Regions from separate parts of the Methylobacterium sp. NPDC080182 genome, predicted to be linked through region 2. Evidence: predicted binding sites of a transcription regulator. Region 2 holds the regulator's gene; each other region holds the start of a gene.

The links. The regulator LexA, encoded in region 2, represses DNA repair genes until DNA is damaged. The targets are predictions, from matches to a motif close to TGTTCNNNNTGTGTTCNG.
Region 1: a site for LexA is predicted at 2,322-2,339, ahead of dinB (DNA polymerase IV). Genes of this name have one in related genera too.
Region 3: a site for LexA is predicted at 3,983-4,000, ahead of parE (DNA topoisomerase IV subunit B). Genes of this name have one in related genera too.

Annotation. Positions count from the first base shown of each region.
Region 1 is NZ_JBNNWO010000012.1:84,107-90,154, reverse strand. Features, by position in the region: gene pncA (bifunctional nicotinamidase/pyrazinamidase) at 1-374, shown strand, start outside; gene ACQKQD_RS21010 (hypothetical protein) at 474-674, shown strand; gene ACQKQD_RS21005 (hypothetical protein) at 709-933, opposite strand; gene dinB (DNA polymerase IV) at 1,218-2,300, opposite strand; gene rimO (30S ribosomal protein S12 methylthiotransferase RimO) at 2,509-3,855, opposite strand; gene pabB (aminodeoxychorismate synthase component I) at 4,213-5,586, shown strand; gene ACQKQD_RS20985 (anthranilate synthase component II) at 5,583-6,048, shown strand, end outside.
Region 2 is NZ_JBNNWO010000003.1:299,711-305,758, forward strand. Features, by position in the region: gene ACQKQD_RS07470 (ComEC/Rec2 family competence protein) at 1-1,762, shown strand, start outside; gene lexA (transcriptional repressor LexA) at 1,756-2,484, opposite strand; gene ACQKQD_RS07480 (hypothetical protein) at 2,736-3,185, shown strand; gene ACQKQD_RS07485 (hypothetical protein) at 3,204-3,419, opposite strand; gene fae (formaldehyde-activating enzyme) at 3,740-4,279, shown strand; gene ACQKQD_RS07495 (Uma2 family endonuclease) at 4,426-5,052, opposite strand; gene ACQKQD_RS07500 (hypothetical protein) at 5,118-5,582, opposite strand; gene ACQKQD_RS07505 (error-prone DNA polymerase) at 5,650-6,048, opposite strand, start outside.
Region 3 is NZ_JBNNWO010000004.1:216,245-222,292, forward strand. Features, by position in the region: gene ACQKQD_RS09645 (outer membrane protein) at 78-944, shown strand; gene ACQKQD_RS09650 (PRC-barrel domain-containing protein) at 1,161-1,655, shown strand; gene parE (DNA topoisomerase IV subunit B) at 1,816-3,876, opposite strand; gene ACQKQD_RS09660 (hypothetical protein) at 4,248-4,436, shown strand; gene topA (type I DNA topoisomerase) at 4,622-6,048, opposite strand, start outside.

The DNA.
Region 1 (6,048 bases), on a different contig from region 2:
GCCACTGCGTCCAGGGCAGCCCCGGGGCCGCCTTCGCGCCGGACCTCGCCACCGACCGGGCGAGCCTGGTGGTGCGCAAGGGGCTGGATCCGCGGGTCGACAGCTACTCGGCCTTCCTGGAAGCCGACCGGGCCACGCGCACCGGCCTCGCCGGGGCGCTCCGGGAGCGCGGCATCACCCGCGTCGCGGTGTGCGGCCTCGCCACCGATTTCTGCGTCGCCTGGAGCGCGCTCGACGCGCGCGACGCGGGGTTCGACGTCCTCGTGGTGGCGGACGCGGTGCGCGGGATCGACGTGGACGGGTCGCTCGCGCGGGCCTGGGCGCGGATGGAGGCGGCGGGCGTCCGCCGGATCGCGGCGGCGGAGATCGGCTGAGGGCGTGCGGGGACCGGGAGGCGAACCGCCGCACGCCGCGCGGGAGACCGGCCCCGCGCCGACGCGTTGGCCCGACATCAGCATCCGACAGGAGCCTGCATGTCATCCAAGCACCCGAAGACCGACACGCCCACGGACGCCGACCTCAAGGGCAATCCCGGGATCGGCACCTCGAAGGGGATGAGCGGCGCCGACCCTGCGGATCTGCAGGCGGATTCGACCTTCGAGGGCGACGTCGACAACGAGACGAAGCTCGATGGCGGCATCGACCCCGACCACCGGCCGCGCAAGAACGCGTGACCGGATGCCCCTGCCGGTGCGGCCCGGGTCGATCTCAGCGACTGCGCGCCGGCGCCTTCGGCCGCTGCGGTGCGGGGGCTGCGGGCCTGGCGCTCGGGCCGCCTGCCGGAACGTAGACCTGGGCCGGGCTCGCGGTGTAGCCCCGGAGCTGGGCCGCGTTGGCGGCCCCGAAAGCGGATGTGCCGTCCGCGCGGGCGGCGCCCGCCGCGAGGGCCGATAGAAGCGCGGCGGCCAGGGCCAGGCGGGCGTGCTTCGGCATCGACAGGGTCCTTGTGTTCGCGCGGGCTCGAGAAACCCTGATCCGGACCGGATCGCTCCGCTCTGCGATCGACCCGGCCTTCCCGACGTGCGGAACCGCACAGGCGCCGTGTCGTGCATGACGGCGGCGGCTCCATCGCTTTCCGGTTGATGCTTCCCCACCGTCGTCGTTGCGAGTGGAGCGAGGCGATCCAGGGCCAGAGCCACGCTGACCGATGTCCTGCTGCCCTGGGTCACTTCGCTGCGCCCGTGATGACGGAGCGTGGGCCTGCCCCGGAGGCCGTGTCAGAGCGCCAGCCCGAGCTGGAGCGGCGCCTCCGGCGCGTCCTGCGCGAAGCCCGACAGCGACACCCCGATCAGCCGCGCGCTGCGGCGCAGGGGGAACAGGCCGGCGAGCAGGTCGAGGCCGATCCGCTCCAGGGCGGCCCGGTCGGCCACCGGCACGGCGAGGGACTTCGCCCGGGTGACCTGCGCGAAATCCGAGAACTTGAGCTTCAGGGTCACGGTCCGGGCGCGCATGCCCTTGGCGTCGGCGCCCGCCCAGACCTTGTCGAACAGCGGCGCCAGCCGGGCGGCCAGGACCTCGAAAGCGGCCGTGTCGTCCGAGAAGGTGGTCTCGGCGCCGATCGACTTGCGCACCCGGTGGGCGCGCACCGGCCGCGCGTCGATGCCCCGGGCGACCGCGTGGTAGTAGGCGCCCGCGGAGCCGAAGGTCTCGCGCAGGCGCTCCGGCGTCCAGGCGCGCAGATCCGCCCCGGTCTCGATCCCGAGCCGCTTCATCTTCGCCTCGGTGACCGGGCCGACGCCGTGGAACCGGCCGATCGGCAGCGCCGCCACGAAGTCCGGCCCCATGGCGGGGGTGATGACGAACAGGGCGTCGGGCTTGCGGTGGTCGGACGCCACCTTGGCGAGGAACTTGTTGTACGAGACCCCGGCCGAGGCGACGAGCCCGGTGCGCTCCAGGATCTCGGCCCGGATCGCCTTCGCCACGGCCGTCGCCGTCGGGAGGCCCTGGAGGTTCTCGGTGACGTCGAGATAGGCCTCGTCGAGGGCCACCGGCTCGATGATGGCCGTGTGCCGGGCGAAGACCGCCCGGATCTCCTCGGAGACCGCCCGGTAGACCTCGAAGCGCGGCTTCACGAACAGCAGGTCCGGGCACAGCCGCCGCGCGGTGGCCGACGGCATGGCGGAGCGGACACCGAATTTTCGGGCCTCGTAGCTCGCAGCGGCCACCACCCCGCGCTCCCGGGAGCCGCCGACCGCCAGCGGCCGGCCGCGCAGCGATGGGTCGTCGCGCTGCTCCACGGAGGCGTAGAACGCGTCCATGTCGATGTGGATGATCTTTCGGAGCGCGACCTCCGGATCCATCGCCGCCTCGGGTCCCGACCAAGTTCCTGATCTGTTCCGAAAGACCGCGCGGGGCGGGCGGGGTCAAGCCGCGCCGGACGCGGCGTCAACAGGAGTCCGGTCCGCGCCCGTCGCGAGAGCAGCGAAGCGACGAGAGGGCAGTGCGACGTCCCCGAGCGCAGCGCATCCCTGGATTGCTTCGCTGCGCTCGCAAAGACGGGGTCTGCCGTCAGGCGACGCTGCCGTAGAGGTCGTAGGCTTCGGCCCGGTCGATCTTCACCGTGACGATGTCGCCGACCCGCACCGGGCGCCGGAACGCGGCGTGGACATTGCCGTCGATCTCCGGCGCGTCGGCCTTGGACCGGCCCCGCGCCACCCCGCCCTCGACGGAATCGACGATGACGGGCAGCCGCTTGCCGACCTTGGCCCGCTGCAGCCGGAGCGCGATGCCGTTCTGGGTCTCCATGAACCGGCGCTTGCGCTCGGCCTTCACCGCTGGCGGCACGAGGTCGCCCAGCGCGTTGGCGGTGGCGCCGGCCACCGGCTCGTACTCGAAGCAGCCGACCCGATCGAGCTTGGCCTCCTGCAGCCAAGCGAGCAGCTCCTCGAACTCGGCCTCGGTCTCGCCGGGGAAGCCGACGATGAAGGTCGAGCGGATCGCGAGGTCCGGGCAGATCTGCCGCCAGCTGCGGATCCGGTCGAGCTGGCGCTCCTGGTTGCCGGGGCGGCGCATGCGCTTGAGCACGGAGGGGCTCGCGTGCTGGAGCGGCATGTCGAGGTAGGGGAGCACCTTGCCCTCGGCCATCAGCGGGATGACCTCGTCCACGTGCGGGTAGGGGTAGACGTAGTGCAACCGCACCCAGGCGCCGAGCTCGCCGAGTTCCCGGGTCAGGTCGTAGAACTTCGCCCGGACCTGCCGGTCGCGCCACGGGCTCTCGCTGTAGCGGATGTCGACGCCGTAGGCGCTGGTGTCCTGGCTGACGACCAGCAGCTCCTTCACGCCGGCCTTCACCAGCTTCTCGGCCTCGCGCAGCACGTCGGCGGCAGGGCGGCTGACGAGGTTTCCGCGCAAGCTCGGGATGATGCAGAAGCTGCAGCGGTTGCTGCACCCCTCCGAGATCTTCAGGTAGGCGTAGTGGCGCGGGGTGAGCTTGATCCCCTGCGGCGGCACGAGGTCGAGGAATGGGTCGTGGGCCGGCGGCACCGCCTCGTGGACGGCCGCCACCACCGACTCGTAGGCCTGGGGCCCGGTCACCGCCAGGAGGTCGGGGTACTTCTCGCGGATCTCCTCCGGCTGCGCGCCCATGCAGCCAGTGACGATGACGCGGCCGTTCTCCGCCATGGCCTCGCCGATGGCCGAGAGCGACTCCGCCTTGGCGGAATCGAGGAAGCCGCAGGTGTTGACGATCACCACGTCGGCGCCGTCGTGCCGCCGGGCCAGCTCGTAGCCCTCGGCGCGCAGATGGGTGAGGATCCGCTCGGAATCGACCAGCGCCTTCGGGCATCCCAGCGAGACGAACGAGATTTTCGGGGCGGCGCCGAGAGCGGGGCCGCGGGGAGCGGGCGTGGCGGTCATGGCATTCGGGTCGGACAGTCCGGCGGGGCGATCGGCCGCCCGGCGCACGGGACCAGGATTTCGGGGTCGCGCTCCTATACAGGCTCCCGCGCCTCCGCGCGAGGCCGGCCGCCGCAGGGGTGCCCGGCCCTGCGCGCGAGCCTGAGCCTAGGCGCAGATCCTATCGTTACGGCAGAGCTTTGCGGCGGTCTCCTCAGACCCCACATCAGGATTGGGCGGCGCGGCCCTGCGCCCCGGACACGGCCCGCCCGCGCGCGGCGGCGGGGCCTGCGTGGAACTGCCGCTTCCCCCGCGGCATCGCCTGTGCGACGGCAGCGCACGACGCACAGCTCGAGGATGGCGGCCCCGAACCCGGTCATGTGGACCCGAGAGATCCCCTTCATCGATCCCGTCGCGGCGGCGGCGCGGCTGCGAGCCCTGCCCGGGCTCGCCTTCCTCGACAGCGCCATGCGGCACGACCCGCTGGGGCGGCACTCGATCGTGGCCGCCGACCCGTTCGCGCGGTTCCGCTACCGCGACGGGCGCGCGACCCTCGACGGGCGGCCGGTGGCGGGCGGCCCGATGGCCGCGCTCCGGGCCTGCCTCGAACCCTACCGGCTCGAGGCAGGCCCGGAGCCGTTCCCCGGCGGGGCGATCGGGTACCTCGCCTACGACCTCGGCGCGGCGCTGGAGCGGGTGGCGCCGCCCGCCCGGCGGGCGGGGCTCACCGACGACATCGCGCTGAACCTCTACGACACCGCGCTGGTCGTCGACCACGCCGCCGGCACGGGCCGGCTCGTCGCCACGGGTTTCCCCGAGACCGCGCCGGACGCGCGGCGGGCCCGCGCGGAGGCGCGGCTCGCCCGCTTCGCCGACCTGCTCGGCGGCGCGGAGCCGCCGGTCCCGGCCCCCGCCCGGCCGGCCCAGCCGCTCGCGTGGCGCTCGAACTTCGACCGCCAAAGCTATGAAGAAGCAGTCGAAAAGGTCCGCACCTACATCCGGGCCGGCGACATCTACCAGGCCAACATCGCCCAGCGCTTCGTCGCCGACCTGCCGGCCGGCTTCGACCCGTTCGCCCTCTACCGGCGGCTGCGCGAGACCAACCCGGCGACCTTCGGGGCCTACCTGGAACAGGAGGGCCTGACCGTCGCCTCGTCCTCGCCGGAGCGGTTCATCCGCCTCGACGGGCGGCACGTGGAGACGCGCCCGATCAAGGGCACCGCCCGCCGCCTCGACGACCCGGCGGCCGACCGGGCGGCGGCCGAGGCGCTCCAGGCCAGCGTCAAGGAGCGGGCCGAGAACGTCATGATCGTCGACCTGCTGCGCAACGACCTGTCGCGGGTCTGCCGGCCGGGCACCGTCGCCGTGCCGACCCTGTGCGGCCTGGAGACCTACGCCAACGTCCACCATCTGGTGTCGGTGGTGACCGGCGACCTCCGCGACGGGCTCGACGCCCTCGACCTCCTGGAAGGGACCTTCCCGGGCGGCTCGATCACGGGCGCGCCGAAGATCCGCGCCATGGACATCATCACGGAGATCGAGGGCGACGCGCGGGAACTCTACTGCGGCGCCATCGGCCGGATCGGCTTCGACGGGGCGCTCGACACGTCGATCGCGATCCGCACCGTGTTCATGGACGACCGGCAGGCGGTCCTGCAGGCCGGGGGCGGGGTGACGCTGCTGTCGGAGCCCGGCCCGGAATACGACGAGACCCTGGCCAAGGCCGCCCGCGTGTTCGAGGCCTTCGCATGATCCTCGTCCTCGACAATTACGACTCGTTCGTCTTCAACGTCGTCCGTTACCTGGAGGAGCTCGGCGAGACGGTCCGGGTCGTGCGCAACGACGCGCTGGACGTCCCCGGCATCCGGGCGCTGGAGCCGGAGGCCCTGGTGGTCTCGCCCGGGCCCTGCACCCCCGCGGAGGCCGGGATCTCCCTGCCGGCGATCCGCGACCTGTCGGGCGCGGTGCCGATCCTCGGCGTCTGCCTCGGCCATCAGGCGATCGGCGCGGCCTTCGGCGGCACGGTCGCGCGGGCACAGCGCCCCCTCCACGGGCAGATGACGCCGATCGCCCATACCGGCGAGCGCCTGTTTTCCGGAATCCCGGCGCCGATGCCGGTCGGGCGCTACCACTCGCTGGTCGTGAATCCCGGCCCCGACATGGAAAGACACCTCTCGGTCGACGCGGTCTCGCAGGAGGGGGAGGTGATGGCGC
Region 2 (6,048 bases):
CGGCGTCGCCGCCACGGCCCGGCTGCTGCCGCCCCCGGAGGCGGCCCGGCCCGGCGGCTACGACTTCGCCCGGGACGCCTATTTCCAGGGGATCGGCGCGGTGGGCTCGCTGATCGGCACCGTCACCGTCCGGGAACCGTCCGGGTCGCCGCCGCTGGCCCTGCGGCTCGCCGCTGCGCTCGACGCGGCGCGCAACGGGCTGACGCGCCGGATCGCGGAGGCCGCCGGCGGCCAAGCGGGTGCGGTGGCGGCGGCCCTGGTGACGGGCAAGCGCGGCCTCATCGGGCCGGCCACCAACGACGCGCTCCGCGCCGCCGGCATCTACCACGTGGTGTCGATCTCGGGCCTCCACATGGTGCTGGCCGCCGGCGTGGTGTTCTGGCTGGTGCGGGCGCTCCTCGCCGCGGTGCCGCTCTGCGCGCTCCTCTGGCCGATCAAGAAGATCGCGGCCGGCTTCGCCATGGTCGGCGTCACCGCCTACTGCGCCTTCTCGGGCTGGGACATCGCGGCCGAGCGCTCGCTGATCATGACCCTGATCATGCTGGGCGCGATCCTGGTGGACCGGCCGGCCCTGTCGATGCGCAACCTCGCCCTCGCGGCGCTGATCGCGCTCGCCCGGGAGCCGGAGGGCCTGCTCGGCCCGAGCTTCCAGATGTCCTTCGGCGCCGTGGCCGGGCTGATCGCCTGCGCGCGGCTGATCGACGGGCGGCTGCTCGTGCGCCCGGGGGCCGGGCGGATCGGGCGGCTCGTCGGGACCGGCCTGTCGGCGATCACCGGGACCCTGGCCACGACCCTGGTGGCACAGGTCGCGACGGCCCCCTTCGCCACCTACCACTTCCAGACGGTCCAGCCCTTCGGCCTCGTCGGCAACGCCCTGACCCTGCCGCTCGTCTCCCTGGTGGTGATGCCCGCCGCGGTGATCGGCTGCCTCGCCTATCCCTTCGCCCTCGACCGGCCGGTCTGGTGGCTGATGGGGCAGGCGGTGGCCGGGATGCTGGCGATCTCGGACTGGATCGCCGGGTTCGAGCGGGCGGTCCTGGTGCTGCCGGCCTTCGGCGCCGGGGCGCTGGCCCTGCTGACCGCCGGCCTACTGCTGGGGACGCTGCCGGCCTCGCGCCTGCGCTGGCTCGCCGTGCCGCCGGTCCTGCTCGGGCTCGTCCTCGCGGCCCGGCCCGACCACTACGACCTCTACGTCGACCGGCAGGGCGCGGGGGCCGCGGTGCGGGGCCCGGACGGGCGGCTCGCGGCCCTCGGCAGCCCTTCGGGCTTCGTCCTCGAGCAGTGGCTGAAGGCGGACGGCGACGGGCGGCGGCCCGCGGCGCTGATCGTCCGGTCGGGCAGCGGGCGCTGCGACCGGCTCGGCTGCACCGCCCGGCTGCCGGACGGGCGGGCGGTCGCCCTGGTCCGGGACCGGCGGGCCTTCCCGGAGGATTGCGCCCGCGCCGCGGTGCTGATCACGGGCCTCGCGGCGCCGCCCACCTGCACGGGGCCGCTGGTGATCGACCGGCGCGTCCTCGCCGCCCGCGGGGCCGTGGCCCTCCGGACCGACGGCGACGGCTTCGCCGCGCGCTACGCCCGGGACGACGGCCGCGCCGTGCCCTGGCAGCCAGCCGCCGGGCGCGGGCCGGGACCGCCGCGGCCGGTCACCGCAGAGCCGGGCGACCGCCCCGCGGAGGACGGGGTCGCCGCGACGCCGGAGGCCGACGCCGCGCCGGGCGGAGACCTCGCCCCCGGCGACGCGCCGGCCGAGCCGCTTCAGTAGCGGCGGACGAGGCTCACGAGGCGGCCCTGGATCCGGACCCGGTCGGGCCCGAGCACGCGGGTCTCGTAGGCCGGGTTGGCGGCCTCGAGGGCGATCGACGAGCCGCGGCGGCGCAGGCGCTTGAGCGTGGCCTCCTCGTCGTCGATCAGCGCCACGATGATGTCGCCGGTATTGGCCGTCTCCTGCTTGCGGATGACCACGAGGTCGCCGTCCAGGATGCCCGCCTCGACCATCGAGTCGCCGCGCACCTCGAGGGCGTAGTGCTCGCCGCCGGCCACGAAGTCCGGCGACAGGGTGATGGCGTGGCTCTGGTTCTGGATCGCCGAGACGGGCGTACCGGCCGCGATCCGGCCCATGACCGGGATCGAGATGGCGCGGCCGGACTCGTCGATCATCCGCGTGCTCGCCGGGGCCGACGGCTGCTTGGACTTACCGCCCTCGACCACGCTCGGCGTGAAGCGGCGCGGCTCGGCGGGGGCCTGAGCCGCCGGAGCGGCCTGGGTCAGGCTCTCGGGGATCCGGATCACCTCGATGGCGCGCGCCCGATTCGGGAGGCGCCGGAGGAAGCCGCGCTCCTCGAGCGCCGTGATCAGCCGGTGGATGCCGGATTTCGACTTGAGATCGAGGGCATCTTTCATCTCGTCGAACGACGGCGGGACACCGCATTCCTGCATCCGGCTCTGGATGAATCGCAGGAGGTCCAGCTGCTTGCGCGTGAGCATCGACGGGGGACTCGCGGCTTGGCGGACCGCCACGTGACGGTCTCCGAAACAAATCACGAACAGGTTAAACGTTCCGCAAGTGTTCCGCAAGAGCGGCACCGCTCGGCCCGGCGCGCCGCGGGCGCGCCCGCGGGAGTAAGGTCGAGAAACGCATTGACGGCGCAAGCGGAGCCGTTTCAATGCATCGCGGCGCCCCGCCGGGAAGGCGGCGGATCCGGGGTGCGGGCTGGGACCCTCTTGGAATGACGAGGATGCGACGACCCGCAGCTCTGCTGCCCCTCGGCCTCGCCGCCCTCGGCCTCGCCGGCTGCACCACCGGATTCTCCTACATCTCGCGGAACTACGTGGCGCTCACTCCCCAGGTCGTCACGATCGGCTGCAAGGAGCCCTACGAGGTCTACGACAACCGGCAGCTGCGCCGGATGCTGATCGTGTCCAACGCACTGCGCGAGTATACCGGCTGCAACCTGAGCGAGGTCCGGATCGATCCGGAGCCGGGCGCCACCCGGGTGAAGCGCTTCCGCACCGCCGCCCGGGCCTATCTCGACGAGACCGTGCGCGAGGATTGCCGGATCACCGGCGAGACCGTGTTCGATCCGCTGAAGACCGAGTTCGCCTACGCCTGCGACGCGCCGATCGAGAAGCGCGGCACCGTGGTCCCCCGCCTGCCGGGCCGCAATCCGGGCCTCGGCGTGCGCTGACCGGCCGGCGGCGCGTCCTCAGGCGCCCGGCTTCGGGAAGGTCCGCTCCGCGGCGTCGCCGGCGGCGGCCAGCAGGGCGCGGGCGAAGGCCCGGGCCTCCGTCCGGTCGAGCACGATCGCGGCGGTGACCGGCGCACCGCCGAGGTCGGCGATGGCGAGTTCCAGGCGCACCCCGTCGGGCACGGCGCTCGCCTGAAGGCTCCAGCCGGAGCCCCGGTCCGTGCTCTCCGCCATCGTGTTCCTCCCGCATGCCCGGCACGGCGCCGCGCGCCCACCGGAACGGCCAGGCCCGGGACCGCTCCCGGAGCCACGCTCCGGTCTTCCCTGCCTCGCCTGTCCGCGTTCCTCAAGGCCACAGGCCGCGCAGGGGTGAAGATGCGCGCCGTCGCGGATGCCGGCGGCCGCATCGCGGCGACACGGGGCGGCACGGGGCTGCGCCCGCGCCGCGGCGCGGGCGAGGGCAGGGGCGGCCGGGATGGGGGCCGGCTTCGGGGCGATTGACGCGAGGCCGCCGATGATGTCTCCCGCGGGCTCCGATCAGGTGGAGTTCGAACATGCAAGAGATCTGGTTCCGCACGGGCGAGGCCACGGTGCTGGCGGCCGAGGGCCAGTACACCGACGCCATGCCGGAGGTGCTGATCGGCTCGGTGCGCGGCCCGGTCGGTCAGGCCTTCGCGTCGATGATGGGGCAGGTCCAGGGCCACACGCGGATGTTCGTGGTGCGCGACCTCAACCAGCTCGTGCGCCCGGCCACGATGATGACCACCAAGGTCACGATCCACACGGCCGAGTATGCCGAGCTCCTCGGCGGCGTGGTCCAGGCCGCCACCGGCGACGCGATCGTGGACTGCATCATCGAGGGCATCCTGCCGAAGGACGGGCTCGACGAGCTGTGCATGATCATCATGATCTGGCTCGATCAGCGCTGCGCCGAGGACGACAACCTCGACCAGAAGGACCTCTACCGGACCAACTACGAGGCCACGAAACTCGCCATCGCCCGCGCCCTCAAGGGCGAGCCCACGGTCGACGAGCTGATCGCCAACCGGAAGACCGTGAAGCACTACGCGCTCGACGGCGTGATCGAATACTGAGCGGCCGCTCGGCGGGGCACGCCGCCCCGTCATCGCGCGGCGAAGCGCGTCGGGGCAGCGCGCGTTCGGTGACCGTGGCGCCGCCTGGATCGCTTCGCTGCGCTGGCAAGGAGGGGGCCAGCCCGGTTCCTTCGATGGTTTGTGGGTCAACCCGGTCCCGACGCACGCCCCACGGGCGTGCGTGCGTAGAGATCGGCCACGGCACACTCGAGGCCGAAGACGGGGAGCGCCAGACGATCATCCCCGGTGAGGCGGGTGCGGGTCCAAGTCTCACCGCTGCGCACGGAAAGAGACAGTGCGCAGCTCCTCTGCTCGATCAGAAGCACGGCCTGACAGAGCGGCAACGCCTCGTAGCCCGCGCGCTTGACGTCGATCTTCGTCCGGTGCGTACCGGGCAGCTTCCGGTGATCGCTCGGCGAGAGGATCTCGGCGGCGAGGTAACAGCCCTCGACCACGTTCTGGTCGGGCTCGATGGTCGCCGCATCGATGACCGCGACATCCGGGACGTAGGTGTGTCCCGTGAGGAACGGCCTGAGGTCGATGGCGGGATCGTGGATGGCGATCCACGACGAGCCCGACCGCTCCAGAGCCGCGTTCAGCAGGCGCTGGAAATTCACGACCACGACCTGATGGATGAGGCTCGGCCGGGCCTGCATCACGATCTGGCCCTCGATGAGCTCCCACTTCTCCTCATCGGGGCGCGTCTCGATGAAGTCCCGGAAGCCCCGATGGGGATCGGTCCTGTGGATGGGCGGGGTCTTGAGAGTCGTCATGGGCAGCCAGGGCCGAGTCGACGGAGATCGAGGATTCCGCCGACGGTTCGCCCGGTCAAGGGCGCCTAACCCGGCGGGATACGCCCCACCGAGCACAGGGTGCGCATCGTGCTGCTGCCCGGGTCGGTGTAGCAGGAGGCCGACCAGCCGTTCTGCTGGATGAACGACTTGCGCCGCTCCGCCAGCGCGGTCCGGTAGGCGCTGGCGATGATCGGCTCGACGGTCGCGGCCGGTTGGCCGACGAGGATCTCGGAGGCCACCGACAGGTCGCGGAAGAAGGTCGCCGAGGGGCTTGGCTCGGCGGAGGTCGCCTGAACGATCGGCTCGGCCCGGCAGGTGACGTCGAACTTGATCGGGCCGGCCACGCGGATGTCGATGCTCGGCCCGGCGCGCTTGCCGACCCGGCCGCCGATCGCGTCGGCGATCTGGCGGGTGAGGTCGTCGCAGCTGTCGGCCCGGGCGGCCTGCGCCAGCAGGGGCAGGGCCGCGCAGGCGGCGAGGAGGAGGCGCGGGACGGCGAAGCTCGACATCGCCGCACTCTACGCGCGGCGCGGGGCCTGTCGAGGGGCTGGTCGAGGGCCGGTCGAAGTGCCGGCCTCAGTGGAAATCCCGGCTGGGGAACACGCGCCGGTCCGGGGGCACGCCGAAATCCGTGTTCTCGGGCGGCAGCTTCATGCCGGCCTCGCGCAGGTCGCGCAGGGCGGCGGTGAGGTCGCGAAACCCCTCCGCCACGAGGTGGACCACCCCGTCCGCCCGCTGGATCCGGCCGCGCACGGCGAGGAACCGCGCCTGCATGGCGATCCGGCGGTTCGCCTCGAACACGGTCTTCCAGACGATCACGTTGGCGATACCGGTCTCGTCCTCCAGCGTCAGGAAGACCACGCCCTTGGCGGTGCCGGGCCGCTGGCGGATCAGCACGAGCCCCGCCACCGTGACCCGCGCCCCCTGGGGCAGCGCCGGATCGAGATGGGCCCGGGCCGGAATCGCGCCGATCCG
Region 3 (6,048 bases), on a different contig from region 2:
AGGAAAGCGACAGACCCGCCATCCGAGAGCGCCTAGAAGGCTGCCGGCTCAAGCTAACCCCAGGACCGAACACCACCATGAAGAAGCTTCTCCTCGCATCCACCGTCCTCGCCGGCATGACCGCCGCGGCGTCCGCCGCCGACCTTCCGCGCCGCGCCGCGCCGCCGCCGGTGTTCACGCCGGTGCCGGTGTTCACCTGGACCGGCTTCTACTTCGGTGTGAACGCCGGCTACGGCTTCGACGCCAACAGCCGCAACACCACCAGCTACGCCCTGCCCGGCGGCTCGCTGATCAACTCCCCCGGCACCGCCGGCGTCGTCAGCGTCAACAACCGCAGCAACAACGACGGCTTCTCGGGCGGCGCCCAGATCGGCTACAACTACCAGTTCACCCCGGGCTCCGGCGTCGTGATCGGCTTCGAGGCCGACGCCCAGTACGTCGACTTCGCCCGCCGCGCCAACGGCACCCAGAACTACGCCTTCGGCGGCGCCCCGGGCATCGCGTTCGCCGCCCCGCGCGCCTTCGTCGCCACCAGCGGCAACGGGCTGGACTACTTCGGCACCGTGCGCGGCCGCCTCGGCTACGCCTTCGACCGCACCCTCGTGTACGGCACCGGCGGCTTCGCCTACGGCTCGGGCCAGGACGACCAGAACTTCGCCGGCAACCGCTTCCGCGACAGCTTCCGCACCGGCTGGGCCGCCGGCGGTGGCGTCGAGTACGCCCTGCCCACCGACTCGTTCCTGAACTTCTTCCGCTCGAACGCCGTGACGCTGAAGGTCGAAGGCCTCTACGTCAGCCTCGACCGCCAGAAGAACTCGGCCGGCGGCGTGTTCTACGGCAACCTCCTGCCCCCGAACGGCATCGCCTACCTCAACGGCGCCGCCGCCAAGACCGAGTTCGCCGTCGTCCGCGCCGGCCTGAACTACAAGTTCGGCTCGTACTGAGACCGGATGCCGGAGCCGGCTCTGCCGGCTCCGCGCTCCCGAAGGGCCCGGCCGCAAGGCCGGGCCCTTTCGCGTTTCGGGACCGCGAACCGGCCTCGGCGGGTGCGACAGGGAGGGCCGGAACCGCGCGGGCCGCCCGCGATTGAGACCGCGGCGCCCCTCAGTGACCCGGACAGGGCCTTCCACGCAGGGACCGGGCGCGCGGAGCGATCAGCCATGCGAAGCCGAATCCTTCTCCTGTCGCTCGCGGCCCTCGGCCTCGCGAACGCGCCGGCCTCCGCGCAGGATGCCAGCGTGATCGGCAAGGACACGATCCTGCCGGCCACGGGACCGGGAACCTCGACGGACGGCAAGGGGGGCGGGCGGCTGACGGAGGCGGCGAGCGCCGAGGACGCCGCCAAGCGTCAGGGGCTCAAGCCCGTCACCTTCCTGACCACGAAGATGATCGGCGTGACGGTTCGCAACGCCGCCGGCGACAGCGTCGGCAAGATCGAGGATCTGCTCATCGCCGACGGCGGGACGCTCAAGGCGGTCGTGATCGACGTCGGCGGCTTCCTCGGCCTCGGCAGCAAGCTCATCGCGGTCGAGCCGGGCGCCCTCGTGCTGCGTCCCGGCGGCGACCGATTCTCGGCGGTCCTCAACATGGGCAAGGACACGGTGGCGGCGGCCCAGCCCTTCGACCCGGCCAAGGTGATCGCGCCGCCCCGATAAGGCGCGGCCGAAACCCGTCAACCGTCTTTGCGAGCGCAGCGAAGCGATCCAGGGCAGCGCGACTTCGGTGAACGTGGCGCTGCTGGGTTGCTTCGCTGCGCTCGCAATGACGGCGCGGCGCCATCGACCGACGCGGCGCGGCCGCGCCGGCGCTCCGGCGTCAAATGTCGAGGTCGGCGCCCTCGGCGAAGGCCGCGCGCTCGCTGATGAAGGCGAAGCGCGCCTCGGGCTTGTTGCCCATCAGGCGCTCGACCGTGTCGCCGGTCGATTCCCGGGCCTCGTCCAGGACCGCGACGCGCAGGAGCGTGCGCTTCTTCGGGTCCATGGTGGTTTCCTTGAGCTGGGCCGGCATCATCTCGCCGAGGCCCTTGAACCGCCCGATCTCGACCTTGCCGCCCTTGAACACGGTCTTGACGATCCGCTCCCGATCCGCGTCGTCCCGGGCATAGGCCACCTTCGAGCCCTGCTGCAGCCGATAGAGCGGCGGGATCGCGAGGTAGAGGTGGCCGCGGTCGATCAGCCTCGGCATCTGGCGGTAGAAGAAGGTGATCAGCAGCGAGGCGATGTGGGCGCCGTCGACGTCGGCGTCCGTCATGATGATCACCTTCTCGTAGCGCAGGTCCGCCTCGCGGAAGGCCGAACCGGTGCCGCAGCCGAGCGCCAGGGTGAGATCCGAGATCAGCTGGTTGGCGCCGAGCTTGTCGCGCGAGGCCGAGGCGACGTTCAGGATCTTGCCGCGCAGCGGCAGGATCGCCTGGGTCGCCCGGTCCCGGGCCTGCTTGGCCGAGCCGCCGGCCGAGTCGCCCTCGACGATGAAGATCTCCGAGCCCGCGGTGCCGGCCGCCGAGCAGTCGGCGAGCTTGCCGGGCAGGCGCAGCTTGCGGGTCGCGCTCTTGCGGGCGACCTCCTTCTCCTGGCGGCGGCGCAGGCGCTCCTCGGCCCGGTCGATCACCCAGTCGAGGAGCTTGTTGGCCTGGGCCGGGGAGGCGGCGAGCCAGTGGTCGAAGGCGTCGCGCACCGAAGTCTCGACGATGCGCTGGGCCTCCACGGTGGCGAGCTTGTCCTTGGTCTGGCCCTGGAACTCCGGCTCGCGGATGAACACCGAGAGCATCGACGCGCAGGTCGCCATGACGTCGTCCGTCGTGACGGCGGTCATGCGCTTGGCCTGGTTCACCCGCTCGGCGTGCTCGCGCAGGCCGCGCAGCAGGGCGACGCGCAGGCCGGCCTCGTGGGTGCCGCCCTCGGGCGTCGGGATCGTGTTGCAGTAGGAGTGCGAGATCCCGTCCTCGGCGACCATCCAGGCCACCGCCCATTCAAGCGACCCGTGCGAGCCCGGCTTGGTGATCTTGCCGGAGAACATGGCGTCGGTGACGAGTTCCTTCCCGTCGATGTCGCGGGCGAGGTAGTCGCGCAGCCCGTCGGGGAAGCGGTGCACCGCCTCGGCTGGCACGTCCTCCAGCCCCTCGAGGAGGGCAGGGGCGCAGCGCCAGCGGATCTCGACGCCGCCGAACAGGTAGGCCTTGGAGCGCGCCATCTTGAACAGGCGGCGCGGGTCGAACTTCAGCGAGCCGAAGATCTGGGCGTCCGGGTGGAAGCGCACGCGGGTGCCGCGGCGGTTCTGCACCCGGCCGACCAGTTCCAAGGCCCCTTGGGCATGACCGCGCGAGAAGGTCTGGCGGTAGAGGGTCTGGTTGCGCGCCACCTCGACCTCGAGCAGGTCGGAGAGCGCGTTCACCACCGAGATGCCGACGCCGTGCAGGCCGCCCGAGGTCTCGTAGACCTTCGAGTCGAACTTCCCGCCGGCGTGCAGCGTGGTCATGATGACCTCGAGCGCCGACTTGCCGGGGAATTTCGGGTGCGGGTCGACCGGGATGCCGCGGCCGTTGTCGGTCACCACGAGGGCGCCGGATTCCTTCAGCTCCACCTCGATGAAGCTGGCATGGCCGGCGACCGCCTCGTCCATCGAGTTGTCGATCACCTCGGCGAACAGGTGGTGGAGCGCCCGCTCGTCGGTGCCGCCGATATACATGCCGGGCCGGCGCCGGACGGGCTCCAGCCCCTCCAGCACCTCGATGTCGGAGGCGGTGTAGCCGCCCTCCGGCTCGGCGGCCGCGAGCGTCGCCACGGAGGCCGCCGAATCCAGCCGCCGCCGCGGCTCGGGCGGGCGGGCCGCCGCGCCCTTGCCGCCCGGCCCGAACAGGTCCCGCGCCGGATCGCTCACGCGCGGCCTCCTGGCGCGCGGCGCGTCGGCCGGCTCGGCTTCGCGCAGACGGGTCTTGGGACGGGTCTCGGGTCGTGGAGCATGAGCCTTCATCCCCGCATGATAGCGGAACAAACCATAAACATCAAAGCCGTTCGCCCTGCGGCGAGGCGGTCGCATCATCGCATGCTGCGCCGCCGCGAGCGAGGGCCGCGTCCGTGCCGGCACACGGTTCCGCGCGCCGGGCCGTCATCACGACGTTGCACAACAATGGGTTAAGGCTTTCTCGTGATCCGCATGCCCGGCTTCCACAGGCGACGCCCGGAACAGAACGGGACGATCGACGTTGGTGGCGGAGATAAATCTTGACCGTGGTCAGGGAGCCGCAGTCCATGAGCGACGCCGCGATCGAGGCCCGCCGCCTCACGTTGATCCGCTTCGAGCACGCGGCCGGCGCCGCCTTCGGCTGCGACGATGACGCGGCCGCGGTGCCGGCCGGGCGGGCGCTGATGAACTCCACCACCCTCGCGCTCGCGACCTTCGCGACGGCCGTGGCGGCGACGATCACCTACCTGGTGTGAACCCGATCGCTGACCGCAACCCGCGGTGAGGGGCGGCAACGCTGCCTCTGCCACGTCCTTGCGAGCGGAGCGAAGCAACCCAGTCGGCGCCACGTTCGAACGCCTCGCGCTGCACTGGATTGCTTCGCTTCGCTCGCAAGGACGGGCGGGCTCGCCGGCCCGCCTCAGCCTCGTCCACGAACGCTTCAGCCCGCGCTCGACGTCTTCGCCGCCGCCTTCTTGGCCGCAGGCTTCTTCGCGGCGGTCTTCTTCGCCGCCGGCTTGTCGGCGCTCGCGGCCCGCGCCGACCCTTTCCGGACCGCCCCGCGCTTCGCCGGCTTGCCGCCGCCCGCGGCGCGCTTGGTGTTCACCAGGGCGATCGCCTCGTCGAGGGTCAGCGCCTCGGCGCTCATCGTCTTCGGCAGCGTGGCGTTGACCTCGCCGTCCGTGACGTAGGGCCCGTACTTGCCGGCCTTGACCACGAGATCGCGGCCGCTGGCCTCGTCCTTGCCGAGCGGCCGGCCCGGATCGGCAGCCGGGCGGCCGCGTCCGCCGCCCTGCTCCTTGGCGACGATCAGGTCGATGGCGCGGTTAGCCCCGATCTCCAGCACGTCGTCGTCCTTGCCGAGATTGGCGTAGGTCTTCCCGTGCTGCACGTAGGGTCCGAACCGGCCGAGATTGGCCAGGATCGGCTCGCCGGTCTCGGGGTGGCGGGCCACCTCGCGGGGCAGCGCCAGCAGGGCCAGCGCCTTGTTGAGATCCACGTCCGAGGGGCTGAGCCCCTTGGGCAGCGACGAGCGCTTCGGCTTCTCGGCGCCCTTCTCGGCGGAGGCCTCGCCGAGCTGGAGGAACGGTCCAAACCGGCCGTCGCGCAGCGTCACCGGCAGGCCGGTCGCGGGATCGTCGCCCAGCACCCGCACGCCCGGCTGGCCGCCCTCGGCCGAGGAGCCGTCACCGTCGCCGTCGACGCCCGAGGCCGAGAGCTGCCGGGTGTACTTGCACTCCGGGTAGTTCGAGCAGCCGATGAAGGCGCCGAACTTGCCGAGCTTCAGCGACAGCTGGCCCGAGCCGCAGGTCGGGCAGGTGCGCGGGTTCGAGCCGTCGCCCTTGTCGGGGAAGATGTGCGGGCCGAGGAGGCCGTTCAGCGCCTCCAGCACGTCGGCGACGCGCAGCTCCTTGGTCTCACCGATCGCCGCGGAGAAGTCGCGCCAGAAGTCGCGCAGCACCGCCCGCCAGTCGATCTCGGCGTTGGAGACCCGGTCGAGCTGCTCCTCGAGGCCGGCGGTGAAGTCGTACTCGACGTAGCGCCGGAAGAAGCTCTCGAGGAAGCCCGTGACGAGCCGCCCCTTGTCCTCCGGCTGCAGCCGCTTCTTCTCGATCTTGACGTATTCGCGATCCCGCAAGGTCTGGAGAACCGCGGCATAGGTCGACGGGCGGCCGATGCCGAGCTCCTCCATGCGCTTCACGAGGCTCGCCTCGGAGTAGCGCGGCGGCGGCTCGGTGAAGTGCTGGGTCGAGCTGATCCGCTCGCGGGCGAGCGGGTCGCCGGCCTTCATGGGCGGCAGGCGGCGGCTCTCCTCGTCCTCCTCGTCGTCCTTGCCCTCTTGGTAGAGGGTCAGGAAGCCATCGAACT